Regions from separate parts of the Sinorhizobium sp. RAC02 genome, predicted to be linked through region 3. Evidence: riboswitches for the same ligand, from Rfam matches in the RefSeq annotation. Region 3 holds a riboswitch; each other region holds the start of a gene.
The links. Region 3 has a riboswitch for cobalamin ahead of BSY16_RS03905 (CbtB domain-containing protein). Riboswitches for the same ligand answer to the same signal wherever they lie in the genome.
Positions count from the first base shown of each region.

Region 1 (10,679 bases), 120 kb from region 3:
TCCGCCGCTTCGGCATCACGCCGCGCGCCGCCCTCGTCTCGCACTCGAACTTCGGTTCGCGCGATTCCGAAAGCGCCTTCAAGATGCGCCACGCTATGGAGCTTGTGCGGGAGACGGACCCGGATCTCGAGGCCGACGGTGAAATGCACGGCGATGCGGCCATTTCCGAGGCCCTGCGCCAGCGCGTCATGCCGGATTCGACGCTGACGGGCGAAGCAAACCTGCTTGTCTTCCCAAATCTCGACGCCGCAAACATCACGCTCGGCGTGGTCAAGACGATGACGGACAGCCTGCATGTCGGCCCGATCCTGCTCGGCGCCGCCCTGCCCGCCCACATCCTGTCGCCGTCCGCTACTTCGCGCGGCGTCGTCAACATGGCCGCCCTTGCCGTGGTCGAAGCCTCCTATCCGGAAGGTTCGATCTGATTGGAAGGCTTGCCTTACGAAACGGCCGCCGCTTCGGCGGCCGTTTTCGTTTTTGGCGCCGGACGGGCGCCGTCATGTGCCTCCCACCAGTCGCCCAGCGCATCGATCAGCGGCATCACGGTAAGGCCGGCAGGCGTCAGGTCGTATTCGACACGCAGCGGATAACCGTCGAAGACCGTGCGTTCGACCAAACCGGCCTTTTCCAGCTTGCGCAGCTCCAACGTGAGGATGCGATGCGAAACGGTCGGATTGTCCCGTCGCAGATCACTGAAACGCTTGGTGCCATCCTTCAGATAGTAAATCAGCAGCGTCGGCCAGCGGCCGCCCAGCACCTGCATGACCTCCTCGATCGGGCAACGGGAAACGAGATCCTTCATGGCAGGCTCCGGCGTGGTGACAAAAATGTGCGTAATTTACATGGGGGCAGGCAAGGCTTAGGTCCAGTGTCGCTGCGCAGCGTGGTCAACAGAAATCACGGAGAACAACATTGGAACCGATCCTCATCTACGGCTTCCCCGCCGGAAGCTCCATGGGCCTCGTCGCAGCACTTGAATGGCTCGGCAAGCCCTACAGGCTCTGCCGCGTCGACATGCTGGGCGAAATGCGCGACCCCGCCTATGCCCGTCTCAACGCCCGGCACGAGACACCCGCCCTCGTCACCGATGACGGCCGCGTCATCACCGAAACCATGGCGATCGCCCACTGGCTCGCCGCGCGCGACACGGAACGGCGCATCAGCTTCACCCCCACCGCGCCTGAAGCCGATCGCATGATGCAACTGATGGCCTACCTCAACACCGGTTTCACCGGCGCCTTCAGCCCGCTCTGGTCGGCGCTGGAAATGGAGACGCCGGACCCGGTGCTGCAGCAGTCGCTGCGGGCGTATGGACGTGAAGCTGTCATCGAGCGACACGACAAACTGGAGGCCATGCTCGGCGACACACCCTACCTCGTGGGCGGGCATCCCACGCTGGCGGACGGCGTGCTCATCGGCGTTGCTCGCTGGCTCGATTATCACGAGGTGGCACCGGCAAGCCGCTGGCCGCGCATCGAAAAGGTTCGCCGCCTGTTGGAAACCGACGCCGCCGTGCGCTTCGCAACGGCACTGGAAAACGGCGAGACCCCGGTCGGATCAGGCGTCGTCAAGGGCCATATCCCGCTCGCCGAGGTGATCGAGCGTTTCGGCCGCAGTTGATCGCGGAAGGCCGGGCCAAAGCCCGGCCTTTCCCTCAAGTAGCCACGAGCTCCACCCGACGCGTGATGCCGATCGCCGCCAGAAACGGCTCATCGTGACTGACGACGAGGAGCGCGCCGTCATAGGCGCGCAGCCCCGCCTCCACCGCTTCGATCGAATCGATGTCCAGATGGTTCGTCGGCTCATCGAGGATCAGCAGCGCCGGCGGCGTGCCACCGCCAAGTACGCAGGCGAGGCCCGCGCGTAGTAACTGCCCGCCGCTGAGACTGCCGACAATCTGCAAGGCGGCATCGGCGCGGAACATGAAACGCGCCAGTGCCGCGCGGCAGGTATTTTCATCCGCGCCGGGATTGAGCTGGCGGAAATTGTCGCGGATCGACAGCGATGGATCGAGCAGGCTCACACTCTGATCAAGCATGGCGACGTCGGTAAAGCCCCGCACGCTCCCCTGCCACGGCTGTAACTGGTTGGTGACGAGGGCAAGCAGCGTCGTCTTGCCGGAACCGTTCGGCCCCGTCACCGCGATCCGCTCGGGCCCGGTCATCACCAGGGAAAGATCGCGAAGCACCGGCTGATCCGGCGCGTAACCGACCGTGACATTCTCGATCTTCAACACCGTCTTGCCAGTGGCCAGATGGGTCGATGGCACGGCAACGGTCAGCGGTTGGAGGATTTCGATGCGCTCGCGCGCCGCGGTGACCGCCTCGGTAGCCTGCCCCTGCCGGCTTTCGGCAAGGCGGGCATTGGAACCGCTCGTCAACTCGCTGCGCTCCTTCATGGCACCCAGCATGATGCGGGGAATATCGCCCCGCGCCTTCTTCCGGCGTCCGGCGCTGTCCTTGCGCGCCTTGCGCTCGGCGATGGCCTGCATGTTCCGCGCCACCTCCGCGGCCTGTTTTTCGGCATCCGCAAGGTCGCGGTGCGCGGCCGAAAGCTCCAGCGCCTTGCGGGCCCGATAGGCGCTCCAGTTGCCGCCATAGCGCGCAGCGCCTAGCGTTGTCAGTTCGACGATAGCGTCCATCGTTTCGAGCAGCTCCCTGTCGTGGCTGACGACGATCGCGCCTGCCCGCCAGCCCGCAAGCAGGTCGATGACCGCCCGGCGCCCTTCCCGGTCGAGATTGTTGGTCGGCTCGTCGAGTAGCAGGAAATCCGGTTCGCTAAAGATGAGGGCTGCAAGCGCCGCGCGTGTGCGCTGCCCGCCGGACAGCGCCGTCAACGGTGTGCCCGGCTCGGCAGACAGACCGACACGGGCAAGAGCTGCGGCAAGCCGCGTCTCCAGCGTCCAGTCCGCATCGGCAAGGGCATCGGCGTCCGCCTCACCGCGCACTGCAAGGTCAAGCAGATCGAGGGCCTCGACGATACCGAAGAGGCTTGCGACCGTCTCATCCGCCGCGACCTGCACGCTCTGACGCAGCAGGCCGAGCGTGCCGTCCACCGAGACGGTGCCGGCCTGCGGCGCAAGATCGCCGGTGACGAGCTTCAGCAATGTCGTCTTGCCGACGCCATTGCGGCCGACAAGGCCGGCGCGCTCGGCACCGAAGCTCAGGTCGAGATTGGAAAGGAGGGTGTGGCCGTCAGGCGTGGACCACGTGATTTTGGAAAGTGTGATGGAAACAGGCATGGTAACCCCCGAGAACAAAACGAAGTCGATTTGTGTTCGGGTTGAATTCCATGGTGCACCAGCCGGTCAGCATTGACGATGCCGGAGATTTAGGGCCGAACCGGCCGGCTTGCAAGCCCGAGGCCGGTTCGGCAGATCGAAAGAGTCAGGCCGCCGGCGGCTGATCCAGCCGCTTCGACCACTCGTCCGCCTTGCCATTGCCGGCGGGATGCCAGGGCGATCCCTTGAGGCCGAGCTTGCCGCGCAGGCCCATCGCCGAAATGATCAGCCGGTTCATGCCGGAGGCGATGAAGGGCAGAGACGCGAGGTGCAGGCCGGTGAACGGCAGGAAGGGATTGCGGCGCAGCGACCCATAGATCTCGATGCGCGTCGTCGTCTTGTAGCTCGGGCTGCGCGCGTGGAAACCGTGCGTGTCGGCGACGATCAGCGTATTGGCCTTGACTGTCATCCTGACCGGTTGGCCATAGCCGAGCGCACCCAGTTCATCAGGCATGATGCGCAGCGAGCCACGGGCGGAGTAGATGTTTTCGATGGCATCCGGATTCTCGCTGATGCGACGCTCCCAGGCGATGCGCTGCGGCGTCATCTCATGCGAGCCCGGCACATAAGCGAAGGGGCCGTCTTCCTCGTTGACGTCGCGCAGGAAGAGCCAGGCCTTGGCCGTCGGCTGGAACGTATCACTGTGCAGGGCGGTCTGCGGATCGGTCGAGCCCTTGGCGATGACCGACGGCAGGGCCATCACCACCTGCACGACGAGCAGCGGCTGGCCGGCATGGGACGACACGTAACGCAGCAGATTGGTGAGCCGCGGGTCGTTGCGCGCCGCCTTGAAGCCCGGCAGGCTTTCCAGGTCGCTGTCGTCGATGATCGCGCGGCGGGTGACTGTGGCGCCCTGCTTCATGTCGTAACGCTCGAAATCGCGCTCGGCGAGTTCACGCGTGACCGCGGCGAAATCTTCGGGGGACAGGAAGTTCTCGATCTTCACGAAGCCGTTCTCGGCATATTGCCGGCGGTACTCCGGCGCGACCGTGCTTTCCAGCTTGGTCCGGCGCCAAGCCGCCATGCGCATGGCGAGCGAGACGCGCTTTTCGTGCAGTCCCTTCCTGTTCAGCCATTTGCTGCCGATGATGGGGTTGTCGGCGAAGGATTTTGCGCCGGACGCGACCTGAAGCGCGTAGAGAGGACTGAGCAAGACTGAGGAAATCCGCATGTGCACCTGCCTGCAAGGGCCGGTCTCCCCTTGAGGGCGACTGCGCGAGAAGCGCGCATACCGGCTGTTGTATGTGCCGAGATTGCTACACCAAGCCCCGGGGGAGATCAATTACGCCCCTTCACCAAAAGGTGAGAATTCAAATCATGTTTCTCTTGCGCGTTAATCACAAATACGGGAGCGCGTTGCGCTTCCCCCCCGGTAGCCTATGATAAGGCCTGCATATGCGGCGGGATCGCCGCTCAAACGCACATTCATGGGATCGACGACTTGAAAAGACGCGCCAGTCTTCTTTTTGCCGTTGCTACCGGCCTGCCGCTGTTATTCTTCGGCGGCACGGCGGCCGCGAACGTGTGCGAGCGCATCCAGGCCGAGCTTGCCAACCTGCCACGGGTTCTAGTCGATACGTCGAGCGCCCGCAAATATGCCGGCGCCATCGCGCGCCAGAACATCCAGCTTCGCAAGGCCAAGGGCGACCAGCGCCGCCTCGGCTGTTCGGGCGGAAGCATAATCGTCGTCGGCGGGCCGAACGCTGAAGCGTGCGACACGCTGGAGTCGGTCATCGGCAAGATGGAGCGAAATCTCCAGATCCTCGACAGGAAGCGCCGCGAATTCGCCGGCGGCACCTCCACCGACGGCAAGCGCAGGCGCCTGCTCGCCTCCTTTGAGACGAACGGCTGCAATGACGAAGCGAAAGTGATGCCCGTCGCGGCGACCGAGACGCTGCGCACGCCCGATGAAACACACAGCCTACCGCTCGGCACCATGCCTGATGGTAGCGGACGGCTGGAACTGCGCTCGCTTGGCGGCAGCAACGGCCATGGCAACCTGCGCACCGTCTGCGTGCGCACCTGCGACGGCGGCTTTTTCCCGATCTCCTCAGGCGCCACGCCGCTCGATTTTCGGCGTGACCAGCAGGTCTGCAGCATGATGTGCCCGCAGACGGAAACCGAGCTCTTCTATCAGTCGATGACGAACGGGCAGGAAACCGACCAGATGACCTCGACGGTTAGTGGTCGCCCCTATTACGAGTTGCAGAACGCCTTCTCCTACCGCACGCGTGACCTTTCCAAGCCCGGCGCTTGCGGCTGCAATCTCTCGGCCTATTACCAGGAGATGATCAAGCGCGAGAAGGCGTTGAAGGGCGACCCTGCACAGGCAGCGACCGGCGACGACGGCGGCTCCATCACCAGGATCGATACTCTGCCGAAAAAGGCGGAAACAGCGGTCAAGACGCCGGTGACGATCGAGGAACGCGACTACGATCCGGCGACCAGCAAGGTGCGCACAGTCGGCCCGGTCTTCCTGCCGGCAAACCAATCCGCCATCGACCTCGGCCGTCCGGCCGATGCCGGCGTCAACTGACGCCGGTTTCCGGCCAGCGCTCCTCGAACACCAGTTCTTCCAGCGGCAGGCGCTGTCGCCAGCCCTTCACCGCCAGCTCCGGCTCGGCATAGAGCCGGTCGACGAAACCCACACACAGCCAGGCGACGATCTCGATATGCTCGGGTATGCCGAGGATGCCCCGGACGTCGCTGTCGTGAAAGATGCTGACCCAGCCGACGCCCACCCCCTCCGCCCGCGCCGCGAGCCAGAGGTTCTGCACGGCGCAGACCGTCGAATAGACATCCATGCGCGGATTGTGGGTGCGTCCCAGCACCACCGTTCCGCCGCGCATCGGATCACAGGTCACGCAGATCGAGAGCGGCGCCTTGAGAATGCCCTCGAGCTTCAGGGCGCGATACTGCCCCTGCCGCTCGCCTTCGAACATCGCCGCCGCCTCGGCATTGGCTTTTTCAAACGCGGCATGCACCCGCCGCCGCGTCGCCTCGCTGCGCACCATGAGAAAATTCCACGGCTGCATGAAGCCGACCGACGGCGCGCTGTGGGCGGCATGCAGCAGACGGCCGACGAGGTCGTCCGGCAATGGTTCGGGCAGAAACTGGTCGCGCACGTCACGGCGCGTTTCGATGGCACGATAGACGGCTTGCCTGTCCTCGCAAGAAAAGGCGCCCGCCCGGACCAGAGGGTCCCACGGTTCGGTTCGCATCGTTTTCTCCCCAACAATGCGCACAACCTGCCGCCGTCCACGCGGGTTCGGTCTATCTTGCCAGGCCGGTCTTCTGACTTCGGGTCACGCAGCAAGCACCTGCCTTCCCGGTTGAGCAACCAGTGGCAAAAGCCTGAATCGATTCAAGCTTTTACGGCGCGCGCTATCCCCGTCACAGCGTTGGGCACGTTCCGGACCTGGGCTTTTCAAGCCCGCACCGGATTCCCGATTCTCCCGCAAAAAGCGGGCACCTGACGGGGACGATATGCGCATGACCGGACGATGCGATCAAGCCCGCTTGCGCCGCGGGCCTGTCCATCTGCGGCTTACTAGGCGGCGCGGGCCTCGCCGGCCTCGGCAATCTCGGCCCTGTCCATGTCACCGGCATGGACGGCACGGTTGCGGCCGGCGTTCTTGGCCGCATAGAGCGCGGCGTCAGCCATGACCATGACGTCGTGCACCGTCTTGCCATGCTGCGGGAACTGGGCGATGCCGGCGCTACCGCCGATCAAGAGAAGCTGGCCGTCATAGGCGATCGGGATCTGCGCATCCAGAACGAGGCTGGCGGCAAGCTCCACCAGATGCTCTCGGCTATGTTCGCCGGTCAGCAGAACGCAAAACTCGTCGCCCCCCAGGCGGGCGACACAACCGCGCCGGCCGACACGCTCGGAGAAGCGCCTGGCGACGGCCTGAAGCACAGCATCCCCCGCAGCATGTCCATGCCGGTCGTTGACTGCCTTGAACTTGTCGAGATCGAGCGCGAGGATCGCGAAGGGCTTGTTCTCGCCCTTCTTGATGGCGCGCGACATTTCCTCGTCAAAACCGCTGCGGTTCTTGAGCCCGGTCAACGGATCGTGCCGTGCGAGGAAGGCATTCTTCGTCTCGCTGCGCTGGAGCGCGCGGACGAGTGCGGAAAAGCGCAGGGTGACGAACAGCATGACGCCGGCAAATACCAGCACGAACAACGCGATCTGCGGCAGCGCCGAGCGCCAGACGAAGGATCCCGGCATGTTGGGCCGCCAGGACGTGACCATCGGATTGTAGGTATCCCCGCCGACCGGCGTCATCAGCAACCCCGGCTCCTGTGTCACGATCGGCGTGAAGCCAAGATCGCGCACGCCGAGGCGCCGCTCGGTGTTTGCCAGCATCTTTTGCGAGACGGGTTTGACGGTGATCAGCAGCGTCGGCTCAAGCCGGTTCGCGGGGATGTAAAGTGTCTTGGGAATAACCGCCTGCACGACGACGATGCTCATCACCCGGTCGATCAAGCGCATGCCGGAAACGTGGATTTCGGGCAGTGCCGGCGTCAGCAGGTCCGGGTCTGCCTTCGCACCGGCCACCACCCAACCGCCGCGATCGGGCGACAGCGCCTCGCGATAGGCGCGCTCGGCCCTGCGGGTGAGATCGCTCACCCAGTGCAGCTTTTCGCGGGCCTTGCGTTCTGAAACCTTTTCACCGCGCTGTACGCCCAGCACCTTTTCACCATCCGGCGAGGTAAGGATCATCCAGGAGAAACCGAAATCGGACCACATCCAGTCCCGCATCTGGTCGCGCACGAAGGTGTCGTCCGGCATGCCGTCCGCCAGTTCGTTGAACGCCTTGTCCCAGAAGGAGAGCTGGCTCTGGTACTGCACGACCTGGTCGATCTGGTGGCTGAACTCGTTGCGCACAAGGGTGCGCTCGGTCTCGGCGACGAAACTGTCGGCCCGCTCGATTGCATAGTCCAGAACGAGATAGTTGGCGGCTCCAAACAGCAGGACGATCATCAAGGCCGCCGCCCGGATCGCCCAACCTACACCGCGTCGCCGCGTCGTGCGGCCCAGTTCAGCCTTGCCCGTCATTGTTTCCCTGCCTGTCCCCCACCCTTTCCGGGCATTGTTGGGAGGAGGCTAACTGACAGACGGCAAAATTCGCTTAAACGGGCTGGTGAGTGAAAACTTAACTCACGCTCACCGGAAATGGGGATCACCCAGCCGGCGCGTAGCGCACGAAGGCGAATTCTGTGCCATCCGGCGACCAGTTCGGCACATTCATCGTGCCCTGTCCGCCGAAAAGCTCTAACAGAATCCGCGCGTTGCCGCCGTCCATGTCCATGAGGCGCAGGCGCACATCGAGATCGCGGGGATGATCGAAAACGTCGCCCTCGTAGGAGAGCACGAGCAGGTGTTTTCCGTCCGGCGAAGGGTGCGGGAACCAGTCACCATAGGGGCTGTCGGTGATGCGCGTCGGCTCGCTGCCGTCGGCACGCACGCGCCAGATCTGCATGTGGCCGGTGCGGCTGGAATTGAAGTAGATCCACTCCCCATCGGCAGAATAATCCGGCCCGTCATTGCGCCCTTCGCCGAAGGTCACACGCCGCTCCTCGCCGCCTGCGACCGGGATGGTGTAAATGTCGAAGACATCGCCCCGGATGCCACAATAGGCGAATGTTTCGCCATCCGGCGACCAGCCATGCCAGTAGGACGGCAGGTTCGGCGTTACCAGCCGCGGCGTGCCGCCCTCGGTCGGCAGCACATAGATCGCCGACTTGCCGAACTCGACCTTGTCGCTGATCGCCAGCAACGTGCCATCGGGCGAAAGCCCGTGGTCATTGTTGCAAAGCGTCGCAAACCCCGTGTCGATCTGCACGGGTTCGCTGCCATCAAGCGAAAGGCGATAGAGCAGCCCGTCGCCGTTGATGACCAGAAAACGCCCATCCCGCGAAAAGTTCGGCGCCTCGACGAGCCGCTCCGTCTGCCACACGACGCGCGTTTCGCCAGTAACGATATTGTGGATCTCGACGGAACTGCGCATGGCTTTCTCCAGTCGTTATTGTCGCTCGTCGACCACCGGCAACAGCTTCCGGCAGATGGATTGCATGAGCACGAAATTGCTGTGCTCGCGCCAGGTCGAAACGAAACCCCAGGCCAACAGCAAAAGGATGCAGATGAAGGCCACGCCGGTGATGACAAGGCTGCCGGTCGCAAGGCCGTAGATGCCGAACACTGCCGGCGTCGCGAAATAGGCGATCTGCGCCGAAACATGCCGGCCGGCCGATACGTCGCTCAGTGACCACAACCGGATGAGCCTGATTTCCTCCGGTGTGAAATCCGGGCGGTTTTCGTCACCGCCCGGCTCGCTGGAGCGCGCCTCCACGCCCTACCCCCGGTCCCGGAACCGGTTGGTGATCGGGTAGCGGCGGTCTCGGCCGAAATTCTTCTTGGTGATTTTGACGCCCGGCGCCGATTGCCGGCGCTTGTATTCCGCGATGTAGAGCAGGTGCTCGATGCGATGCACGGTGGCCGCATCATGGCCACGCGCAACGATTTCCTCCGTGCTCATTTCCAACTCGACGAGGCACTCGAGGATATCGTCGAGCACCGGATAGGGCGGCAGCGAATCCTGGTCGGTCTGGTTGGGGCGCAATTCGGCAGACGGCGCCTTGTCGATGATGTTGTTCGGGATCACCTCGCCCGTCGGGCCGAGCGCGCCTGGCGGCACATGCCCGTTGCGCCAGCGCGACAGCGCGTAGACCTGCATCTTGTAGAGGTCCTTGATGGGATTGAAACCGCCGTTCATGTCGCCGTAAAGCGTGGCGTAGCCAACCGACATTTCCGACTTGTTGCCTGTCGTGACGACCATCGAGCCGAACTTGTTGGAGATCGCCATGAGGATCGTACCGCGCGTACGGCTCTGCAGGTTTTCCTCGGTAATGCCCTCTTCCGTGCCTTCGAAGGTTTCCGACAGTGCCGAGAGGAAGCCTGTCACCGGCGCCTCGATCGGCACGATGTCATAGCGGCAGCCGAGCAGCTTGGCACAGTCGGCTGCGTCCTTCAACGAATCCTTCGAGGTATAGCGGTAGGGGAGCATCACGCAGCGCACCCGCTCCTCGCCCAGCGCATCGACGGCGATCGCCGCGCAGATCGCCGAATCGATGCCGCCGGACAGGCCGAGCACGACATTCTTGAAGCCGTTCTTGTTGACGTAGTCACGGAAGCCGAGCAGGCAGGCGCGGTAATCCGCCTCCTCCTTCTCCGGAATGCGCGACATCGGCCCGCCGTCGCAGACCCAGCCCTCGCCATGCTTCTTCCAGGTGGTGAGCGCGATCGTCTCCTCGAACTGGCTCATCTGGAAGGCGAGCGTCTTGTCGGTGTTGAAGGCGAAGCTCGCGCCGTCGAAGACGAGTTCATCCTGGCCAC
Region 1 covers NZ_CP016450.1:944,646-955,324, reverse strand. Annotated here, with positions in the region: gene BSY16_RS04480 (NADP-dependent malic enzyme) at 1-425, shown strand, start outside; gene BSY16_RS04475 (winged helix-turn-helix transcriptional regulator) at 440-802, opposite strand; gene BSY16_RS04470 (glutathione S-transferase family protein) at 913-1,620, shown strand; gene BSY16_RS04465 (ABC-F family ATP-binding cassette domain-containing protein) at 1,655-3,241, opposite strand; gene BSY16_RS04460 (phytanoyl-CoA dioxygenase family protein) at 3,387-4,451, opposite strand; gene BSY16_RS04455 (DUF2865 domain-containing protein) at 4,722-5,816, shown strand; gene bluB (5,6-dimethylbenzimidazole synthase) at 5,809-6,501, opposite strand; cobalamin riboswitch at 6,548-6,771, opposite strand; gene BSY16_RS04445 (diguanylate cyclase domain-containing protein) at 6,831-8,342, opposite strand; gene BSY16_RS04440 (TolB family protein) at 8,467-9,294, opposite strand; gene BSY16_RS04435 (ammonium transporter) at 9,310-9,636, opposite strand; gene BSY16_RS04430 (NAD+ synthase) at 9,640-10,679, opposite strand, start outside.
Region 1: it holds a riboswitch for cobalamin, as region 3 does, so the genes downstream of both, bluB (5,6-dimethylbenzimidazole synthase) here and BSY16_RS03905 (CbtB domain-containing protein) in region 3, are expected to answer to the same signal.

Region 2 (10,679 bases), on a different replicon from region 3:
TCATGGGCACCGCGGCGCGAGCAGAGGACCTGACCTTCGCCGTCGCCGGCCCGCTCACCGGTCCGCTCGCGACGATCGGCGACCAGTTCAAGCAGGGCGCGCAGGCTGCGGCTGACGCCATCAATGCCAAGGGTGGTGTGATGGGCCGCCAGATCAAGCTGCAGTTCGAAGATGATCAGTGCGATCCAAAGCAGGCCGTCTCGGTTGCCAACCGCATTGCCGCCGCCGGCATCCAGTTCGTCGACGGCCATGCCTGCTCGGGTTCGAGCATTCCGGCCTCGGCCGTCTACGCCGAAAACGATACGCTGATGATGAGCCCGGCCTCGTCCAATCCGGTCATGACGGACGATGCGGCCAACAAGGGGTGGACAAACATCATGCGTCTCTACACCCGTGACGATGCTCAGGGCGCCTTCATCGGCCCGTGGATCGCCAAGGAGTATGCGGGCAAGAATGTCGCCGTGCTGCACGACAAGACGGCCTATGGTCAGGGCGTTGCGGATGCGGTGCGGGCCACGATGAACGCAAACGGTCTCAAGGAAGTTCTTGCTGAAGGCATCAACGCCGGCGAGAAGGACTACAATGCTCTCGTCACCAAGTTGAAGGAGGCCAAGGTCGATGTCGTCTATTTTGGCGGCTATCACCCGGAAGCAGGCCTCATCCTGCGTCAGGCTGCCGAGCAGGCTTACAAGTTCCAGCTGATCATGCCCGATTCCATCGCCTCGCCGGAATTCTGGCAGGTCGCCGGTCCGGCCGGTGAAGGTACGATGTTCGTCTTCCCGTCTGATCCGCAAGCAAAGCCGGAGGCGAAGGAAGCCGTGGAAAAGATCAAGGCCGGCGGCTTCAAGCCGGAAGGCTTCACGCTGTTTTCCTATGCTGTGATCCAGGCCTTCGCCCAAGGTATCGAACGCGCCGGTTCGGATGATCCGACAGAAGTCGCGAAGGCACTGAAGAACGGCCAACCGATCGACACCGTGGTCGGCACCGTCACCTTCGACGAGAAGGGCGACCTGAAGGACGCGAGCTACGACATCAACCGCTGGAGCAATGGCAACTACGCGCCGATTGCCAAGTAACGCTTACATCGTTGCCGGAGTTCAACGGCCCGGCCAAATGCCGGGCCGCCTTTCTATTTGCCTGCCGCCCCTCTCAATACCTTGGGATCGTCGGGCGTGTTGCTACACATGGAGAAGCTGTCCCATGGAAATTCCCGAGACAGCGTGATTGTCAGGGTAGGAAGCCAAGCTCCTTGATGCAGTCAGGAGCTCTCTGGCCGTGGCCGCATATTGTCTCCAGAACGCGACCCCGCAGAATGGTAGTGAAGTGCCAAGCGACACATGGCATGCGTGCCTCGTACCATCGATGGCCTTTTTTGCCTGGTGTCGTTGGCGACGTCAGGGATGTCGTATTCCCGAAGGCTAGTTCCTCTTACGCATGGTTTTCTGACGGCATTCAAGGTGCCGCCCGGACGTCGTCAAGGTGGATAATTGGGAAGCCGGTCTGAGGCCGGCGCTGCCCCCGCAACGGTAGCGGAACGAAAACCTCGACGATTGCCACTGGCTACGGCCGGGAAGGTGTCGAGGGCGTCCTGAAGGACGGTTCCGAAGCCCGGAAACCAGCCTTAAATCCAAGACTCGGCCGATTGCGGTGGGCGATCGAGAGGCGAACAGCGTTGCCTCTGGGCCGCTTTGTTCCTTCTTCTTTCCATCCTTCGTCGAGAGACGTTTTGCGGGCCGCTTGGCGGCTTTCGCATGCGTTCCGACCATGATTCGGCCCGCGGAGGAGCGGGCCGGATAGGCTTCAACCCAGGAGGAGACAAGACTATGAGCAGAAACAGAGGCGTCGTCTATATGCGGCCTGGCAAGGTCGAGGTTCGCGATATCGATGACCCGAAGCTGGAAGCACCGGACGGCCGCCGCATTGAGCACGGCGTCATCCTCAAGGTGATTTCTACCAACATCTGCGGTTCCGACCAGCATATGGTGCGCGGCCGCACCACGGCGATGCCCGGTCTCGTTCTTGGCCACGAGATCACCGGCGAAGTCATCGAGAAGGGCATTGACGTCGAGATGCTCCAAGTCGGCGATATCGTCTCGGTGCCGTTCAACGTCGCTTGCGGGCGCTGCCGCTGCTGCAAGTCGCAGGATACCGGCGTCTGCCTCACCGTAAACCCGTCGCGCGCCGGAGGCGCCTACGGTTATGTTGACATGGGCGGCTGGATCGGCGGCCAGGCGCGCTACGTCACCATCCCCTATGCCGACTTCAACCTCTTGAAATTCCCCGATCGCGACAAGGCGATGGCCAAGATCCGCGATCTGACCATGCTTTCCGACATCCTGCCAACGGGCTTCCACGGCGCCGTGCGTGCCGGTGTCGGCGTCGGTTCCACGGTCTATGTGGCGGGTGCGGGTCCGGTGGGTCTTGCCGCTGCCGCTTCTGCCCGCATCCTCGGTGCGGCTGTCGTGATGATCGGCGACTTCAACAAGGATCGCCTCGCCCATGCGGCGCGGGTCGGTTTTGAGCCCATAGATCTCTCCAAGAGCGACAGGCTGGGCGACATGATCGCCGAGGTCGTCGGTACAAACGAGGTCGACAGCGCTATCGATGCCGTCGGCTTTGAAGCGCGTGGCCATGCGGGCGGTGAGCAGCCGGCCATCGTGCTCAACCAGATGATGGAGATCACCCGTGCCGCCGGCTCGATCGGCATTCCGGGCCTCTACGTCACGGAAGATCCTGGCGCAGCGGACGTGGCGGCCAAACAGGGTAGCCTGTCGCTGCGTTTCGGTCTTGGCTGGGCGAAGGCGCAGTCGTTCCATACCGGCCAGACCCCTGTGCTCAAGTACAACCGCCAGCTCATGCAGGCGATCCTGCACGACCGCCTGCCCATCGCCGACATTGTCAACGCAAAGATCATCGCGCTCGACGATGCCGTCCAGGGCTATGAGAGCTTCGACCAGGGTGCCGCGACCAAGTTCGTGCTCGACCCGCATGGGATCTGCTGAAGGCAGCATAACGAGAAAACGACGTGCGCCGGCCGTTTCCGACGGCCGGCGCGGCGCATCAGGAAGTCGCGGTGTCGGTGCCTGGCACTGGCCGAAGCGGTCCATTCATCTGGCTCACGCCGCAATTTAGATAAGGTGAATAAAACCTTTCGCACACCCGTTTCGCGTCTGGATGCAAGCCTTTGATGGGTCGGGGAGGGACACATGAGAGTGATGTCGGTGCGGCGAATCCTGGTTTTCATAATCCTGCTGTTGCCCGTCGAGGCGGCGGCGTCCGTGCGGCACGCGCTTCTCATCGGCAACAGCCGCTACGAGGTGGCGACGCCCCTGCGCAATCCGGAAAACGATATCGAGATCGTCGGCGCTGCGCTGGAAAAGAGCGGCTTTGCCGTCACTAAGGTCGCGAATGCCAAGGCGGCGGATACATTGGCGGCGGTCGATGCCTTCGTGGCGCGCCTGGCCACCGTTGAAAATCCTGTTGTCATGGTCTACTTCGCCGGCCACGGCGTCCAGATCTCCGGGCAGAACTACCTGTTACCCGTCGATGTCAAGCTGGGTACCGAAGAGGAGCTGCGCTCGGTCGCGCTCTCGCTTAGCGAACTCACGCGCCGGCTCGACGCGGTGAGAACTAGCCTTCAGATCGTCGTACTCGATTCTTGCCGCGACAACCCGTTTGAGCAGACGCGTGGCCTCAGGCGCGGCCTTGCGACAGCGCCGGAACGGCTCGGCCGCATCGTCGCCTTCTCGACCTCTCCTGGCAATCTTGCGGCTGACGGAAACACCGGTGCTAGTCCCTATGCGGCGGCGCTCGCCGAATCCGTCACGATTCCCGGCCTTTCCATCGAGGGTGTTTTCAAGCGCGTACGCGCCACCGTGCAAGAGCGCACCGGCGGCAAGCAGGAGCCCTGGGAAAACAGCGCGGTCTACGGCGACTTCCAGTTCGTCGCAGGAAAACCGGCCGAGGCGGGCGGTGACGAGGTCGCCTTCTTCGAATTTGCCGCGCTCGCCGACAGTCAGGAGGCTTACCGCAAATATCTGTCCCGCTATCCACAGGGAATGTTCGCAAACCTTGCGAAACAGAAGATCGAGTTCATGGACAAGGATTTCAGCTTCCGCCGGCAGAACGAGGTGTTTCGTGACTTCACGTTCAGCACACCGCCGAACGATCCTTGCGGAAGGGGAAGCTTTGCTGCCGGAGAGAGGGCGGGTGAGGACATAGCCGACGACGAGATCATCCTACTCGACCTGTTCTTCAACTACCCGGATGAGCCGTGCAAGAACACGGTGTTCGTCGATTCCTTGATCGATATAGACGGAGGCGGGGTCAGCAAAAACAGAATTATCTTCGACTACTTTGGCGACAAATTCTACCGGAGCGGATCCCATATCCCTTTCGATCCGGCTCCCTACGTCCATTTCCTGGAGAAGTTCGATCAGCTCTTCTTTACCTATCGCAACATGCACAAAGAAGGCGATATTCTGCTCGAAATGTCGGAGCCGGCGAAGGCGGCCATGGACTACATCGACATCGAGTCCTGCGAAGGCACCTGCTTTGGTGTCACAGCCCTCGTGAAGGCGCGTGCCATCCCCGAAGAAGAACTTATGGTCTATCGGTTTGAGGTGGTGAACGCCGCTGAACTCGGCCTGACCTGGAAGTACCAGAACACGATCGCCAAGATCAAGAATGAGCGGGCTAAAGCTCTCAAGGAGACCGCACTCAAACGAGAAGACGCGGTGCTGACATCGCCCTTTCTCAAGGTTCATTCGGTGGCTGGATGGGAGGTTCTGGCCAATCTCGATCAGGCAAATTACCTTCAAAACTGCCAGGCGACGCGTCGCCATGATGCGGGTCGGTCGAGCATCATCCGCTTGGATGCCTCTGGTGGCATCGATATCGGCTTCCGTGACAGAGACCGGGATTTCATGGACGTGTCGGGCCGGCCGTTCACTTTCTTTGTTGACGAGAAGGAGATGCAGTACATCACACGCATCAGGTCCCAGGATGAAATCCTCTACAAGATTGCCTCCACGCCGCAAGTCCTCGCGCTCCTGAAGGGCGGGCGCGAAGTGCGCCTGCACGACGGTGCTGCAAGTCTGGACGGTTCGCGTGCGATGCTTTCCATGTTGGAAGCATGTCTGGCGGCACTCGGCGGTTAGAGGGTAATCAACACGCAATGACCGGCGTGGCTCCCGTGTGAACCGGCTGGGAGCGAGAACTAGCGTCGACGAGCGTGTTGGACCTCAAACCATCGAAGCCATGGGAAATTGCGTTTATCTTCTTGGAAGGGTGGACGGATCGCCGCACGTCCTAGAGATCAACAGCAGCGAAACTCCTCTATCCGTCCGCTCGACGTCCCTGGACCATCCGATCGAGCACGATAGCGCACAGGAGAATTGCCAGGCCGGCGAGCAGGCCTTGGCCTTGCGCCGCATACTGCAGGGCGTGCAGCACGTCTTCTCCTAGGCCCTTTGCGCCGATCAGCGCTGCTATGACGACCATCGACAGGCACATCAGGATGGTCTGGCTGATGCCGGCCATGATCGACGGTGCGGCTGTCGGGAGATCGACCTTGAAGAGGATGAAGCTGCGGGACGCACCGAAGGCAATCGCGGCTTCACGCACTGAAGGCGGTACTGAAGCGATGCCGAGCGCCGTGAGCCTAACGACGGGCGGGATGCCGAAGATGACGGTTGCGATGATGCCGGAGGACTTGCCTATCCCGAAGAGGGCGATAACCGGTATCAGATAGACGAAGGCCGGCATTGTCTGCATGAAATCGAGCAACGGACGCACAATTGCGGCGACGCGCCGGTTGTAGCCGCAGAGAACGCCGAGCGGGATACCGATGGCAATCGAGATCAGCACCGCGGTGCCGAGAAGCGCCACGGTCTGCATGCTTTTTTCCCAGTAGCCGAGGATTGCCAGATAACTGATCGCGACTAAGGTCAGAAGAAAGACGCGGAATCCAGCGAGCTGCCAGGCTATGGCGAGGATAATCGCCATGACGACGGGCCATGGCGTCTCGGTAAGAGCCGCCTCCAGCAGTCCCAGCATCCCATTGATCGCGCTGGTCAACGCTCCGGCGGCCGGCGCGAGGGTGGCACTGATCGAGCTGATGACGTGGTCCAGCCAAGCCGCTGCCGCGGAGTTCCAGGCCGGGTCGCTTGGGAAGGCGTCCAGTAGTGTCCGATCGCTAAAATGAAGCGCGATGATCGGAATGAGGATGGCGAGTAGGGCTGCGGCGCCAGCGGAATGCAGCGGGCTGAAGCCGGATTTGGCGGTGTCGCTTTCCAGCCGCCATTCGCGAAAGCGGCATTCCACCAGATGGTTGGCGATGGCTCCCAGACCAAGACGGGTAGCGGCAAGGAGTCCGCCTCCGAGTGCCAGGATCAGGGAGGCGCCGGCCTTGGCGTCGGCGGCTGTCTGCCGCGCTTCGCGGGCTGCCTGCTCTAGTGCGGTGGCGGAGCGGGTAAGTGACTTTGCGATCGTGGATGTTGAATCCCTGTCGTTCGCGGCTTTCGCCTCGGACAGACGGGTGGCGGCGAGCCGCTCAAGGCGCTCGGCGCGTGCACCCTGTTCGGTACTCGCTCCCCCGGAAAGTGCGAATGCGATCACCACGACGGCGAGAAGATCAGCAATCAGGAAGGGCCAGAAGGCAGACCAGAGCCGGCGCCCCCCAAGCCAGATCGGGCCAAGCAGGACGGCGGCGGCGTTGACGGAGGGCGTATAGCCGCGCCGATCGCCGATGCGCTGAAACGCTTGCCGGTAGTAGGCGCCGTTGCTGCCGGCAAAGCGGGCGATGGCTTCGTCGCGTGCGGTTTGCTCGGTCATGCGATGGCTCTTGCTTTGGCAGGTGGGAGCTCGTCTCGTTCAGGCAAACGGGCATTGCGGACGAAGCGTCGGACATGGTCGTCAGCAGGCCGGTTGACGAGGGTCTCGGCCGTTCCGGTCTGGACGATACGGCCCGCCCGCATCAGCACGACACGATCGGCGATGCGGAAGGCCTCGTCGACATCGTGCGTCACGAACACGGTCGTCTTCCCCAATTCACGCGACAACGCCATGAACTGGGTCTGGAGATCATAGCGGATCAACGGGTCGAGCGCGCTGAAAGGCTCATCCATGAGAAGAATATCCGGATCGGCGGCGAGCGCCCGGGCTAGGCCAACGCGCTGCTGCATACCGCCGGAGAGTGCCCCGACACGTCGGTCTCCCAGCCCCTCGAGCCCGACGCGGGCAAGCAATTCGTCAGCCCGGTCCTCGCGCTTCGTGCGGGCGATGCCGCGGATTTCGAGAGGCAGGCCGACATTGTCGCGTACCGAGAGATGCGCGAGCAGTGCGTGGGACTGAAACACCATGCCGATACGGTGCGAGCGCAACTCGCGCAGCGCCTTGGGGCCGAGAGACAGGATATCGCTGCCATCGATGCGCACATTTCCGGCACTCGGCTCGAGCAGGCGATTGATGAGGCGCACGAGCGTCGACTTGCCGCTGCCCGAGAGTCCCATCAGGCAGATCAGCTCTCCTTGTTTGACGGAGAGGTTGGCGGCGCGCACACCGACAACCGCGCGAAGGCGCTTGAGGACGGCTTCGTCAGGTTCGGCCCGACGTGCCTCGGTGAGAACCGCTGCTTCGTCGTTGCCGAAAACCTTCCAGACGTCCTCAAGCTCGATCATATGGTCAGTTCCCGACCCAACCGGCGACGACGTCGGGATTGGCTGCGATCCAGTCCCTGGCAGCATCATCGGGGTTCCGGCCTTCGACGGCAATGGCGAAGGCGAGCTTGCTGACGGCGTCTGTCGTGAAGGTCACCCTTTCGAGGATTGCCGCCACCTCAGGTGCGTTTTCGGCAAGCGACTTCGAGTAGGCGATATGGATCGCCGCATCCTTGTAGGCCGACTTGATCGACGACTTTTCCAGCCAGTTTGGATCTGACGGCTCGACGAAGTTCCAGGCGGCGTCGTCGTGCTTGGGTTCTTCCAGCACTTCGAGCTCGTAGCGGGCGAAATTCTGGTGTGGGCCGTAGCAGTAGCCGATCCAGCCAGTACCAGCCTTCACAGCGGCGTCGAGATCGGCCGTGGCGACGGCTTCGTCAGTCGTCTGCAGGTCGAAGAAATCGGCAAAGCCGTAGTCGCGGGCGCGCACCGTTTCGATGTTGGTGGAAAGCCAGCCGGCAGCGCCGAGCCAGATCTTGCCCTTACCCTTGCCGTCTGCCGAGAAGACGGCTGCCTTGGCCGGATCGGCCAAGTCGAAGACGGAATGGATGCCATGTTTGTCCGCCGTCACCTTTGTCGTGCAATAGCCCTGCGTACCGGCATAGGAATTGGCGGCGAGCTTTACCTTGCCGTTTTCGCCGGCATATTGATCGACAAGGGCCTGCTGGTTCGGCAACCAGACGTCGGTCCAGATATCGATTTCGCCGCCATTGCGGTTCAGCGCTTCCCAGATGACCGGAACGGAGCCGGCCTTGATGGCCTCGACTTCCTTGCCGAGCTGTTCTTCGAGGAGGATTTTCACGACATAGGCTGTGCCCTGCGCGGTAGCGTAGCCGGGATCGGCCACGGTAATGGGGGCCGCCTGCGCTGCGGCCGGGATCAAGACGGCAAGGGCTGTGGAGGTTGCAAAAAGGATTTTGAGAGCGGTGTGCATAGAGTTTTCCATTCCGGTTGGGTTTTCAAGGTCAGGCGTGGTTCCGGGTGTTGCCAGCCTCGGAGCGCGCAAGGTGGGGCAGACCGAGCCGTTCGCGTAGCGAGCCATCGGTCGGGCCCGGTGTGAGAAGCCCTCGTTCGCGCAGCAGCGGCACGACGCCTGCGATGAAATCGTCCTGTCCCGCGGGGAAGGTCGGTGGCAGCAGCATGAAGCCGTCGGCCGCGCCGCCGGCTACCCAGTCCTCGATCTCACCGGCGATAGCTTCGGCCGTGCCGATGACCTGCCAATGGCCGCGTGCGCCGGCAATCCGGCGGGCAAGTGCGCCGACGGAAAGGCCTTCCTTGCGGGCAAGCTCCGTCAAAAGCGTCTGTCGGCTGCGGATGGAGTTGGAGACCGGCAGGTCGGGCAGCGGGCCGTCGATATCGACGCCGGAAAGGTCGACGTCACCGAGATAGGTCTCAAGCAGTGAAAGAGCGACGTCTGGCTGGATCAGATCCTGCAGGGCGGCGTATTTTTCTTCCGCCTCCGTCTTGGTCTTCCCTATGACGGGGAAGATGCCGGGCAAAACGAGAACGTCATCAACATGCCGGCCGGAGGCAACGGCGCGCTTCTTGACATCCTGATAGAAACCGCGCGCGGAGACGATATCGCTGTGTGCGGTAAACACGACATCGGCCGTCCGGGCGGCGAGTGTCTTGCCCGCATCGGAAGAACCGGCCTGCACGAGAAGCGGGCGGCCTTGCCGGGAAGGAATGACGTTGAGCGGGCCTTTGCTGCGGAAATACGTGCCCGAATGATTCACGCTCTCCACGGCATCCGGCTCGAAGAAAACACCGCTCTGCTTGTCACGGACAAAACCGTCCGGGTTCCAGCTCTGCCAGAGCCTCTGCACGGCCTCGACGAATTCACCGGCGCGGTCGTAGCGCGCCGCGTGGTCGAAGTCGGGACCGACGTTGAAGTTGTCGCTCTCCTGCTGGAGGGAGGAGGTAACGATGTTCCAGCCGATGCGGCCATTGCTGATGAGATCCAGCGAGGCAAGCTGGCGTGCGAGATTGTAGGGTTCGTTGAAGGTCGTCGACGCCGTTGCAACGATGCCGATCGTCTCGGTCGCCGTCGCCACCGCCGACGCAAGCGTCAGCGCCTCAAAGCCGTGCGACCATTCATCCACGCGGCGCAGCGCCTCGGCACGGCCCTTCGGGACACCGAGACGGTCCGAAATGAAGGCGATTTCGAAGCCGGCGGCTTCAGCCGCACGTGCAGCGGCGATGTAGTGGCTGACGGAGATATTGGTGGCGACCTGCGTCGACGGATGCCGCCAAGCAGCAACATGGTGGCCGCTGGGGTAGAGGATAGTGCCGAGAACGATTTTGCGGGTGGGCATGATTGATGTGTCTCAAAGGGAAAATTTCCGCTTGAAAATACCGTACTCCATACCGTCAGCGAGGAATTCCCATTTAATTTATCTATTATGTAGGAAAAGAAAATCCGGCCCGTGTCCGCGAGCAGGCGCGCTGGCGGTGATGTCTCCTTGCATGACTTGAGCGTCACGCAAGATCATTCGTGACTGTCACGATAGCTGCAGCCAGCCTTCGGCGTCCCAATCCACGCTAACTATAAGCCGTGATGTTTCCGGGCTTCGGTGACGCTTCACATCGTTTGCCGAAGTGTCTTTGGGCGGGAAGGCTTTCCACAAAATATGCGCAGTTTGGAATACGCGCCTTTGATAATCTATCAAAACGATAGAAAATATAAACAATAGAAGATGGGGGACGACATGAAGATCCTTGGCATTTCGGGTAGCGTCAAGCGGCCATCGCGAACGGCGCATCTTGTCGAGCAAATTGTTGCGGCCATCGCCCGCACAGCAGATGTGAAAACCGGCCATCTCGATCTCGCTGAATCGGCGCCGGTGCTTTTCCGGGCGCTGCGCGCCGACCAACTCGACGATGCTGGGCGCGCGATTGTAGATTCAGTCGAGGCCGCCGACGTGCTTGTGGTTGGTTCCCCAGTCTATCGAGCATCCTATA
Region 2 covers NZ_CP016452.1:252,513-263,191, reverse strand. Annotated here, with positions in the region: gene BSY16_RS22450 (ABC transporter substrate-binding protein) at 1-1,076, shown strand, start outside; cobalamin riboswitch at 1,439-1,638, shown strand; gene fdhA (formaldehyde dehydrogenase, glutathione-independent) at 1,824-3,002, shown strand; gene BSY16_RS22440 (caspase family protein) at 3,207-5,159, shown strand; gene BSY16_RS22435 (ABC transporter permease) at 5,338-6,834, opposite strand; gene BSY16_RS22430 (ATP-binding cassette domain-containing protein) at 6,831-7,679, opposite strand; gene BSY16_RS22425 (ABC transporter substrate-binding protein) at 7,684-8,652, opposite strand; gene BSY16_RS22420 (LLM class flavin-dependent oxidoreductase) at 8,684-10,033, opposite strand; gene msuE (FMN reductase) at 10,427-10,679, shown strand, end outside.
Region 2: it holds a riboswitch for cobalamin, as region 3 does, so the genes downstream of both, fdhA (formaldehyde dehydrogenase, glutathione-independent) here and BSY16_RS03905 (CbtB domain-containing protein) in region 3, are expected to answer to the same signal.

Region 3 (10,679 bases):
CGATGGCGGCGCGTACGGCTTGCTCGTCCATGTCGTGCAGGCCGATGACGACGAGGCGGGTGCCGCGGGTTTCGCTTGGGGTCCAGGCGCGCTCGAAATAGGTATCGATGCGGCTGCCGACGGCCTGGATGAGAAGGCGTAGCGGCTTGCCGGGCACGTCGGCAAAACCCTTGACGCGTAGCACGTCGTGTTCGCCGATCACGCCCTTGAGGCGCTCGGTGAAGGCGGCCGGATCTGCGATGGCGCCGAGTTCCACGACGAAACTATCGAATTCGTCGTGGTCGTGCTCCTCGCCGTTCTCATGTTCCAGTTCGTGGTGCGACTTGCGGTTGGCGATGTCGTCTTCCGTGCCGACGCCGAGGCCGAGCAGCACGGCGGCGGCGACTTCACCGTTCCTGGCTTCGATCATCGAGGGCTTGCGAACGGTACGGGACGCGACCTCGTCGCGCACGGCCTGAAGGCCGGCGGCATCGATCAGATCGGTCTTGTTGAGGATGATCAGGTCGGCAGCGGTGAGTTGGTCTTCGAACAGCTCTTCCAGAGGGCTTTCGTGGTCGAGATTGTCGTCCTCGACACGCAGCGCATCGACCTTGTCATGGTCATCGGCAAAGCGGCCCGCGGCGACCGCGGCGCTATCGACCACGGTGATGACGCCATCGACCGTCACCTGCGTCTTGATTTCCGGCCAGTTGAAGGCGGCGATAAGCGGCTGCGGCAAAGCAAGGCCAGACGTCTCGATGACGATGTGGTCCGGGCGGTTTTCGCGCTCCAGCAGCTTCGTCATGGTCGGGATGAAATCATCAGCGACGGTGCAGCAGATGCAGCCATTGGTGAGTTCGATGATGTCGTCCTCGGTGCAGGCTTCCGCGCCGCAGCCCTTCAGCACGTCACCATCGACGCCGAGATCACCGAATTCGTTGATGATGAGCGCGATGCGCTTGCCGCCGGCATTCTGCAGCAGGTTGCGGATCAACGTCGTCTTGCCGGCGCCGAGGAAGCCGGTGATGACGGTGGCGGGGATTTTCTGTTGCAGCATAGGCTCAACCCTTCATTTTCAGCGGCAGTCCGGCCGCAACGAAATAAACATTTGGCACGAGGGCGGCGACCTGCTGGTGCAGCCGCCCGGCATGGTCGCGGAAGTCGCGCGCCATGCGGTTTTCCGGCACGATGCCGAGACCGACCTCGTTCGACACGAAGACCAGTTGACCCGGCGCCGTCGCGATGACCTCGATGAGGCCGGTAAATTCGGTGGCGATGTCCCGTTCCTCCAGCATCAGGTTGGTGACCCAGAGCGTCAGGCAATCGATGAGCACTGCCCGGTCCTCACGCGCCACATCTTTTATGCGTTCGGCGAGTGCAAGCGGCTCTTCATAGGTTTCCCACCCCTTGCCGCGGTCTTCCCGGTGTCTGGCGATGCGCTCCCGCATCTCGTCATCCCAGGCACGGCCGGTGGCGATATAATGACGCGAAAGGCCGGTCTCTGCGACCAGCCTTTCGGCAAAAGCGGATTTTCCGGAACGCGCACCGCCCAGAACCAGGACGGCCCCGGGCGATTTTTGCGTCATATCAGGCAGCCTTGGCGACTTTCTCGTTGGCAAAGCCCAACGCGAGACCGAGCACGATCCAGAAGAACAGCGTCGTGGCAAGTGCCGCAACCGCGAACTCCGCACCGAGAACGGCCGGAACGTTGCTGGAAATGTCGCTCGGCTGCGGCGCGCCGTAAACCTGCGGCGCCGCAATCAACACGATGCCGGCGACCTTGGCCACGATACCCTGCTTCAGGAACAGGAGGTACAGTCCCCCGGCCGAGAGCAGGACGGTCGCAACCCACCAGATCTGGCGCTGGGTAAGATCAGCAGCCGGGAAACCCGGAAGTTCCGGCGGCAGGCCGATGGCTGGCAGCATATGCACGGCAAGCCAGCCGGAGGCACCCCAGAGCGCACCGTTCGCGACGGTGATCGGGTGTCCGGAAACCAGGCTGAAACCCGCCAGCAGAAGCGCAAAGCCGGTGCCGGTGACAAGGTTGGCCAAAAGCGTGCCGGAGAAACGGCTCATGCCGAACATGATGCCACCTTCCTCGTGCTCCTCGCCCTCATGGGCATAGGCGACGGAAACCGGCGACAGGTAAGACGCGACGTCCAGAATCACGGCGCCGAGCGAGGAATGCTCCTGCGTCGTGGCGGCGCCACCCGTGGTGGGCGTCGTGCCATCAGTTGCCGGTGCGGTTTCTTCGCCGCCGCCCTCGAATTCTTCTGCGTGAAGAATGAGCGGCACGACTCGTGCCTCCTGGGCGGCTGTCATCAGCACGCCAGAGAACAGCCCGGCCACCAGGGCGGCCAGGAGATAACGAACGATCATGTCAAAAACTCCTTAGTGGCAGGGAAAGCCGTAGGAGTGACGGGTGTCGTGCGCCGTATCGTGCAGCACGGCCGAATTTGCCAGGCCGGCGCTGAAAACGAGGAAGGCACCGAGCAGCAGCGCAAGCGCGCCGGCGACAAGGCGATCGTTTGCGGAAAGGGTAACAGTAGACGTAGCGGAAACAGCCATGACAACCTCCGTGCAGGCGTTGGGGAAGCCCCTCCCCAGGTCGAGCGATATGCCCTCATCGGCTGGCAGGTCTCCTGGCTCGTGGCGTCCGGCGTTTTCACGCCTGCGGACCGCTCTCACCTTCCCGGGTATCAGCATCGCGAAAGGTGGACGATTCGTAGAGAAAGAGGCGTCCGAGCCTTGGCTTATCGCAATGCCACCCAGTGGCTTTTCCGGCTGGTTTTCTCTGTGCAGCCCGGAGCACCATGCCCCATGACCCACACAAATCCTCCCCACCGGATGAACGTTCCTCGCCACTCTACAGTCGCGGGGTCGGCCGTGATTGCAGCGCCCTAATTGGGTCCGCCGCGTCACATTCCCATTTACTCCCCGATCCGTTTCCGGATCCGGGAACCATCCAATACTGCGGATGATTATGCTTCCCGTCCCGTGAAGTCAATCGACCGGCAGCGGCATCACCTGTGCTGAAACCGCCGTCCGGTCGTCGCAATCTCAATAGCCGGGGATGATCACCATGCCACCGCCGCCATTGTAGTAGCCGTCGTCACCGTTGTAGCGCTCGTAGTAGCCGTCAACGGGGCCTTCCAGCACGTCATAGTCCTGCTGGTACTGGCGTTGCTGGTACTGGCGCTGCTGATATTGACGCTGGCGATTCTGGCGAGCCTGAGCATACTGCGCGGCCTGCCGGAGTTCACGGAACTGCGCACGCGACAGGTAGCCGTCAGCGCGATAACCGGACGAGCCCTGCCATGACGCGATCGCCGAGCGGGTACGCGGTCCGAACACGCCATCCGCGCCATAGGTGTTGAAGCCCAGAACGCTCAGCCAGCGCTGCGCCTGCACACGGGTCGAGCGCTGCATATAGGCTTCGCGTGGGTCAATGACCGGTTCCTCGACGACCTTGCGCTCGGTTTCCGTGGTCGCCGTCTCCTGCTTCGGCTTGGTTTCCTGTGTTTGCTGGCGCGCGGCATCGGCAAGCGTCGAGAGCCGTTCGCGAGCATCCGCGAGGAATCGGCCATTCGGATAAGCCCTGAGATAGTCGCGGAAAGCATCTGCCGAACCGTCGAGCACGGCTTTGCGGAAGGTTTCCTCTTCGCGCTTCGCCGCATCGGCCTGTTCCACGGCAAGGCCCCGGTCCTTCGTCTCGGCACCCTGCGCTTCATTTTTGCGGGCCGCGGCTGCCGCGTTATCGGCTTCAGCTTGCTTCTTTGCAGTCGCCGCCTCTTCGGCGCGTTTTTCCGCCTCGTCGGCAAGGCGGGCCGCTTCCGTGGCCTTCGCCTCGGCGTCCGCCGCAGCCTTGGCGGCTTCGGCCTTCAGTTTCTCCACTTCGGCAGCTTTCTCTTCCGCAAGCTTGCGGGCAGCGGCGGCCTCTTCCTCGATCCGAGCCTTTTCGGCAGCGGCCGCCTTCTCAACCTCGACGCGCTTGACATCGGCGTCGCGACGGGCGGCGGCCTCTTCCTCGGCACGCGCCTTTTCCGCAGCGGCAGCCTCTTCGGCCTTCGCGCGCTCAGCCTCGGCCTTCACCCGGGCAGCCTCTTCCGTCTTGGCCTTGTCCGCCGCAGCCTCCGCCTCTGCCTTCAGGCGCTCGGCCTCGGCTGACTTTTCATCGGCGAGCTTGCGGGCGGCGGCTTCCCTCTCATCGGCTTCCGCCTTCAGGCGAGCGGCTTCCTCGACGCGCGCCTTTTCGGCGGCGGCAGCCTCCGCCCGTGCCTTCTCCTCCGCAGCCGCCTTTTCTTCAGCCGCCTTTTCTTCGGCAAGCTGACGGGCAGCCGCTTCTTCTTCCGCCTTCTTTGCCTCAGCCTCCGCCTGCAGGCGCGCGGCTTCCGCCTCGGCCTTTTCCGCCTCGGCAACCTTGCGCGCTTCCTCTTCAGCCTGCTTCGCCTCGGCTTCCGCCTTCAGGCGTGCCGCTTCCGCTTCGGCCTTTGCCTTTTCCGCCTCCGCGACCTTGCGGGCTTCCTCTGCAGCTTGTTTTGCCTCGGCTTCAGCCTTCAAGCGGGCGGCTTCCGCATCGGCTTTTGCCTTTTCCGCTTCTGCAACCTTGCGGGCTTCCTCTTCGGCCTGCTTTGCATCGGCTTCCGCCTTCAACCGGGCTGCCTCCGCATCGGCCTTGGCCTTTTCCGCTTCTGCGGCTTTCTGGGCGTCTTCCTCGGCCCTTTTGGCTTCGGCGGCCGCACGCTCGGCTTCCTCGGCCTTCGCTTGTTCGGCGGCGGCGGCCTCGTCCGCCTTGGCCTTTGCACCAGCCTGCTCAGAGCTTCCGGTCGTCGGCTTGGCCTTGGTGCTGGCCTGCAATTCAGCGATGCGCAGGCGCGCCATCGAGGCGAAGGTGCCGTTCGGATAGGTCTTCAGATAACCTTCGTACTGTGTGACGTCGCTGCCGGCGGAAACCTTCTGCCAGAGGGCGAACTCCTCCTCCCAGCGCTTTCCCGCACTCGTCGCTTCCTTGCCCGTCGTCTGGGCGAAGGCGGCGACCGGCAGGCCGCAAAGCGACAGCCCGACGAGGCTTGCAAGGCCGCATCTCACCAGAACGGATCGTGCGAGAGGTCCAGAACCCATATTTCTCACCCTTTCGGAGCGCGCGAAGGCTTAAAGCCCGATGACCGGGCGGATTTCCGTCACTCCTCGCACCGAATTCTGGCGCAACTTTGGTGCGGCAGGCCGGTGGCGAAGAACCCGATGGCTGTACGTTTCAGAAGGCCAGTTTAATCAGCGGCGCCCAAAAGGCCATCGAGCCAAACGGGGTCGAGAACCGCCTCCAGCTCCGCCGCCACACCATCCAGCGCCTCGTCGACGCTCTTTCGATAATCGAATCCGCCGCCTTCGATGCCGAAATCGGCAAGCAGTCCGGCCCGGTAGGCGTCGCTGGAGAGGAGGCCGTGCAGGTAGGTGCCCATCACCCGCCCATCGGCCGAAACGGCCCCATCGGCGCGCCCGTCGATACGGACCGAGGGATGCAGCGTATCCGGCCCCGTGGTCTTGCCGAGATGGATTTCATAGCCTTCCAGCGGCACGTCATATTGCAGTGAATGCGCCGTGCTGTTGCGCACGGTCTTCTCCGGCGCCATCTCCGTTTCGACCGCGAGCAGGCCAAGGCCTTCGACCTCCCCCTCGCTCCCCTCGATACCGAGCGGGTCCGTAACCCGTTGGCCCAGCATCTGGTAGCCGCCGCAAATGCCGATGACGCGGCCACCGCGGCGCATATGCAGGGCGAGATCCCTGTCCCAGCCCGCTGCTCGGAAATCGCGCAGGTCCGCGATGGTGGATTTCGAGCCAGGCAGGATAACAAGCCCGGCATCGGTCGGAATGCGCTCCCCGGGGCGCACGAAGACAAGATCCACCTGCGGCTCGGCCTTGAGCGGATCGAGATCATCGAAATTTGCAATGCGCGACAGGACCGGCACCGCCACTTTCAGCGCGCCCTCGCCCCCCTTGGCAAGCCGCTCCAGCACGACGGAATCTTCCGCCGGCAGGCGTGCTGCCTGTTTCAGCCAGGGAACGACGCCGAAGCACGGCCAGCCGGTAAAGCGGCCAATCTCCGTAATCCCGCTGTCGAACAACGTGACGTCGCCGCGAAACTTGTTGATGAGGTAGCCGGTGACCATGCGCCGGTCTTCATCCGGCAGGATGGCATGGGTGCCGACGAGCGAGGCAATCACGCCGCCGCGGTCGATGTCGCCAACGAGCACGACGGGCACGCCGGCGCGCGTCGCAAAACCCATATTGGCGATGTCCCCTGCCCGGAGATTGATTTCCGCCGGCGAGCCCGCGCCCTCGACGACGACGAGATCGGCACCCGCCGAGATCGTCTCGAAACTTTCCAGCACGGCGCCCATCAGCTTCGGTTTCAGTGCCTGGTAGTCCCGCCCCTTCGCCTGGCCGAACACCTTGCCCTGCACGATGATCTGGCTGCCGACGTCGGATTGCGGCTTCAGCAGCACCGGGTTCATGTGCACGGAGGACGGCACGCGGGCAGCGAGCGATTGCAGCCACTGCGCCCGGCCGATCTCGCCGCCATCGGCCGAAACGGCGGCGTTGTTCGACATGTTCTGCGGCTTGAAGGGACGCACCTTCAAGCCGCGATTTGCAGCGATGCGGCAGAGCCCTGCCACCAATACCGTTTTTCCGACATCAGAGCCGGTGCCCTGGAGCATGATCGTTCTTGTCATGCGCCCCAACTAGCATTCCCGCCTGCCGCCGAAAAGCCCTGATTTACCGCAATTCCGCCCCAATCTTACACCGCCGGCAGGTGCATTTTCGCAACAGCGCGCCATGCAATGCAAGCATGGCAGATTTGCTATTCATTTTGCGACATTTTGCGCCGTGAACGATCGTGACTTTTCCCTCGGGTACGCTTATATCCACGTCATCAAACAGCCGGGGCGTGTGGCTTCGGGTTTCAAGGACAAAGACAATGCTGTTCATCTTCAGCAAGCCGAACTTCGTACAGATCGCCTGGAACGGCGTCGCCCCGCAGAACCAGTCCCGCGTGCGCAACGTCGTCATGGACGCGCCGCTCGGCCCGCTGGGCTTCATCCGTACGCGCTCCGTCGGCTAACTTTCGAGCGCGACGTCAGGTCCGCTCGCATGCAACGTCGCCTCTCTCCGGGAGGCGGCGTTTTTTATTGCCATTTCCACGGCCCTGAAACGGCGAAAGCCGTGCATCCCTTTCGGTGATACACGGCTTGCCAAAATACGCATGGCGGCTTCCGACAAAAACGCATCGGGGCCCAGGCACTCCGGTACGCAATACCTTTCCGGAGCGGGCGGCGGTGTCCCCCGCCGTGAGGAAAGCAATAGCGGCACATCCTTACCGGACCGTTATTGAGACCTTAAGCAAAGGTGAATCGCGATTTTTTTTGAAAAATTGCGAATTATTTTTCAGAGGGCGAAAGCGGCGCATTCGGAACAGGATATGTCCGCATTCAACGACCATCCGTATCCCCCGGGAAACGGGGCCATGAACATTTGCCCCGATGCGAGCAAACGCCCAATTTTTCCACCGATAGGTTGTCGGATTTTCAGCATCCTGATCGTCCGGCGCGCCGCTTCCGGCGCAGGAATGCCGCTCAGGAGGTTGATTTCTCAATGAGAACCCGTAGGCTGCTTCCTGTGACGCACGAAGACACATCGCCGGTGACAGGGTTCCGCCGGCGGATCAGAAAAAAGGCTCGGCGTCGTTGCAGCAGGGGGTTGGCTCGCCTCACCTGGCATCGAACCTCCATGGCTGCCGTAAAACTTTCGGGCAGACGGGACACCGCAGTAACCTGCGCTGCCTTCCGGGTTGATCGCTGCATCTAAGACTGGGAGGTCTTAATCTATGAAGAAGCTCCTTGCTTCCACTATCCTCGCTGCCGGCCTCTATGGCTTTGCCGGTTCTGCCCAGGCGGCAGACTGCGGTGAAGTCTCGATCGCCGAAATGAACTGGGCCTCTGCCGGCGTTGCCGCGCATGTCGACAAGCTCATCCTCGAAAACGGCTATGGCTGCACCGTCACGCTGGTGACCGGTGATACGATGCCCACCTTCACCTCCATGAATGAAAAGGGCGAACCGGATGTCGCGCCCGAAATGTGGGTGAACGCCGTGCGCACGCCGCTTGACGCGGCCATTGCCGAAGGCCGCCTGATCCAGCTCGCTCCCCTCCTCTCGGAAGGTGGCGTCGAAGGCTGGTGGGTCCCGAAATTCTTCGCCGACGCGCATCCCGACATCAAGACGGTGCAGGACGCGCTGAAGCATCCGGACCTCTTCCCCGCACCGGAAGACGCCTCCAAGGGCGCTGTGCACAACTGCCCGTCGGGCTGGAACTGCCAGGTTTCGACCGCCAACCTCTATAAGGCGCTCAAGGCCGACGACATGAACTTCACGCTCGTCGACACGGGCTCGGCCGCGGGCCTCGATGGCTCGATCGCCAACGCCTTCGAGAAGAAGGCCGGCTGGCTCGGCTACTACTGGGCACCGACCGCCATTCTCGGCAAGTACGAGATGACGCGCCTGTCCTTCGGCGTCGAGCACAACAAGGCCGACTGGGACGCCTGCACCGCCGTGCCGGACTGCGCGGATCCGAAGGTCAACTCCTATCCGACCTCGGACGTCTTCACCGTCGTGACCAAGTCCTTCTCCGAAAAGGCCGGCGTTGCTATGGACTACATGAAGACCCGCCAGTGGGATAACGGCACGGTCGGCAAGGTTCTCGCCTGGATGACCGACAACCAGGGCACCAACGAAGACGCCGCAAAACACTTCCTCGAAAACTATCCGGACATGTGGACCAAGTGGGTCGCCCCGGATGTCGCGGAGAAGGTCAAGGCCGCTCTCTGACACACCGATCGCCGGCAGCCCTCCCCGGCTGCCGGCCTTTCTTTCGCGACCTGAACGAGGACGCTGGCTTTTTGCCTGACGCCCGCCCAAGAAACTGCAGAGGTCGCAAACAGCACAGTATCAAGCGGCAGTTCGTGCGAATACGAACTGCAAGCCGGGAACCAGAACAAGAATATCCCTGTGCGCGCCGTTCCGTTCGCAATTGCAAACTCATTTCATTGCGATGCGGAACAATAACTTCCGGTAGAAAGAGGGGAAAAGGATGGCAGGCATATGCGAATTGTTGCCAGGCTTTCTATGCAAGTTTCCGGCCTTCAGTGACGCCAGCGTCCGCGGCGCACGAAAAGTCATCGATGATGGTTTCAAGGGCCTCGTAAGAGAATATGTGAACATTATCGACGCAATGGTGCAGCCATTGCAGTGGTTTCTGAACTATCTTGAACGGCTGTTCGTCAGTTCACCCTGGCCGATCATCCTGATCATCATGGTGGCGATCGTCTATTACGGCAGCCGCAACATAAAGATCACCATCGGCACTGCGCTCTCCATGTTCGCCATCGGCCTTCTGGGCCTGTGGAACGATACGATGGTGACGCTGGCCATGGTGACGGTCTGTACGATGATCGCGATCATCGTCGGTATCCCTATCGGTATCGTGATGGCCCGCTCCGATCGCGTCCAGGGCATCATCAACCCGATTCTAGACGTGATGCAGACGATGCCGAGCTTCGTCTATCTCATCCCCGTCGTCATGATCTTCGGCATCGGCAAGGTGCCGGGGCTGATCGCGGTCGTCATCTATGCCGTACCGCCAATGATCCGCCTTACCAATCTCGGCATCCGGCTCGTCGACAAGGAGGTGCTGGAAGCCGCGGACGCCTTCGGCTCCTCCGGCTGGCAGAAGCTCAAGAACGTGCAGATGCCGCTGGCCTTGCCCACCATCATGGCCGGCATCAACCAGACCATCATGATGTCGCTCGCCATGGTCGTCGTCGCCTCGATGGTCGGCGTCGGTGGTCTTGGCAAGAACGTGCTGCAGGCCATCAACAACCAGTTCTTCACGGTCGGGTTCCTCAACGGGTTCGCGCTCGTGGCCATCGCCATCATTTTCGACCGTACAAGCCAGGCCTATGGCAGACGGCTGCAGAAGCATTCGGAGGTAATTCATGGTTAGTCATGCAATCGAGGTCCGCAATCTCTACAAGATCTTCGGACCCCGCGGCGGCGACTATGTCGATGCAGTCAAGAAGGGCCTCGGCAAGGCAGAGCTGAACGAGAAATACGGCCATGTTCTCGGCCTGCGCGACATCAACATCTCGATGCCGGCCGGCGGCATCATGGTGGTGATGGGCCTCTCCGGTTCCGGCAAATCGACGCTGATCCGCCATATCAACCGCCTGATCGACCCGACCGCCGGCGAAGTGCTCTATGACGGCGTCGACGTCTGCAAGATGAACGAGAACGACCTGCGGGAGTTCCGCCGCCACAAGACGGCGATGGTGTTTCAGAAATTCGCGCTGCTGCCGCACCGCACGGTTCTGGAAAACACCGTCTACGGTCTGGAAATCCAGGGCGTCGGCCAGGAAGACCGGGAAAAGCGCGCCAAGCAGTGGATCGCCCGCGTCGGCCTTTCCGGTTTCGAGAATCATTACCCGAACCAGCTTTCGGGCGGCATGCAGCAGCGTGTAGGCCTTGCCCGGGCGCTGACCAACGACGCCGACATCCTGCTGATGGACGAAGCCTATTCGGCGCTCGATCCGCTGATCCGTGTGGACATGCAGACCGTGCTTCTCGATCTCCAGAAGGAGCTCAAGAAGAC
Region 3 covers NZ_CP016450.1:826,893-837,571, reverse strand. Annotated here, with positions in the region: gene cobW (cobalamin biosynthesis protein CobW) at 1-1,036, opposite strand, end outside; gene cobU (bifunctional adenosylcobinamide kinase/adenosylcobinamide-phosphate guanylyltransferase) at 1,041-1,565, opposite strand; gene BSY16_RS03910 (CbtA family protein) at 1,567-2,358, opposite strand; gene BSY16_RS03905 (CbtB domain-containing protein) at 2,371-2,547, opposite strand; cobalamin riboswitch at 2,595-2,960, opposite strand; gene BSY16_RS03900 (peptidoglycan-binding domain-containing protein) at 3,040-5,100, opposite strand; gene BSY16_RS03895 (cobyric acid synthase) at 5,247-6,710, opposite strand; gene BSY16_RS31875 (hypothetical protein) at 6,956-7,099, shown strand; gene BSY16_RS03890 (ABC transporter substrate-binding protein) at 7,862-8,860, shown strand; gene BSY16_RS03885 (ABC transporter permease) at 9,123-10,034, shown strand; gene BSY16_RS03880 (quaternary amine ABC transporter ATP-binding protein) at 10,027-10,679, shown strand, end outside.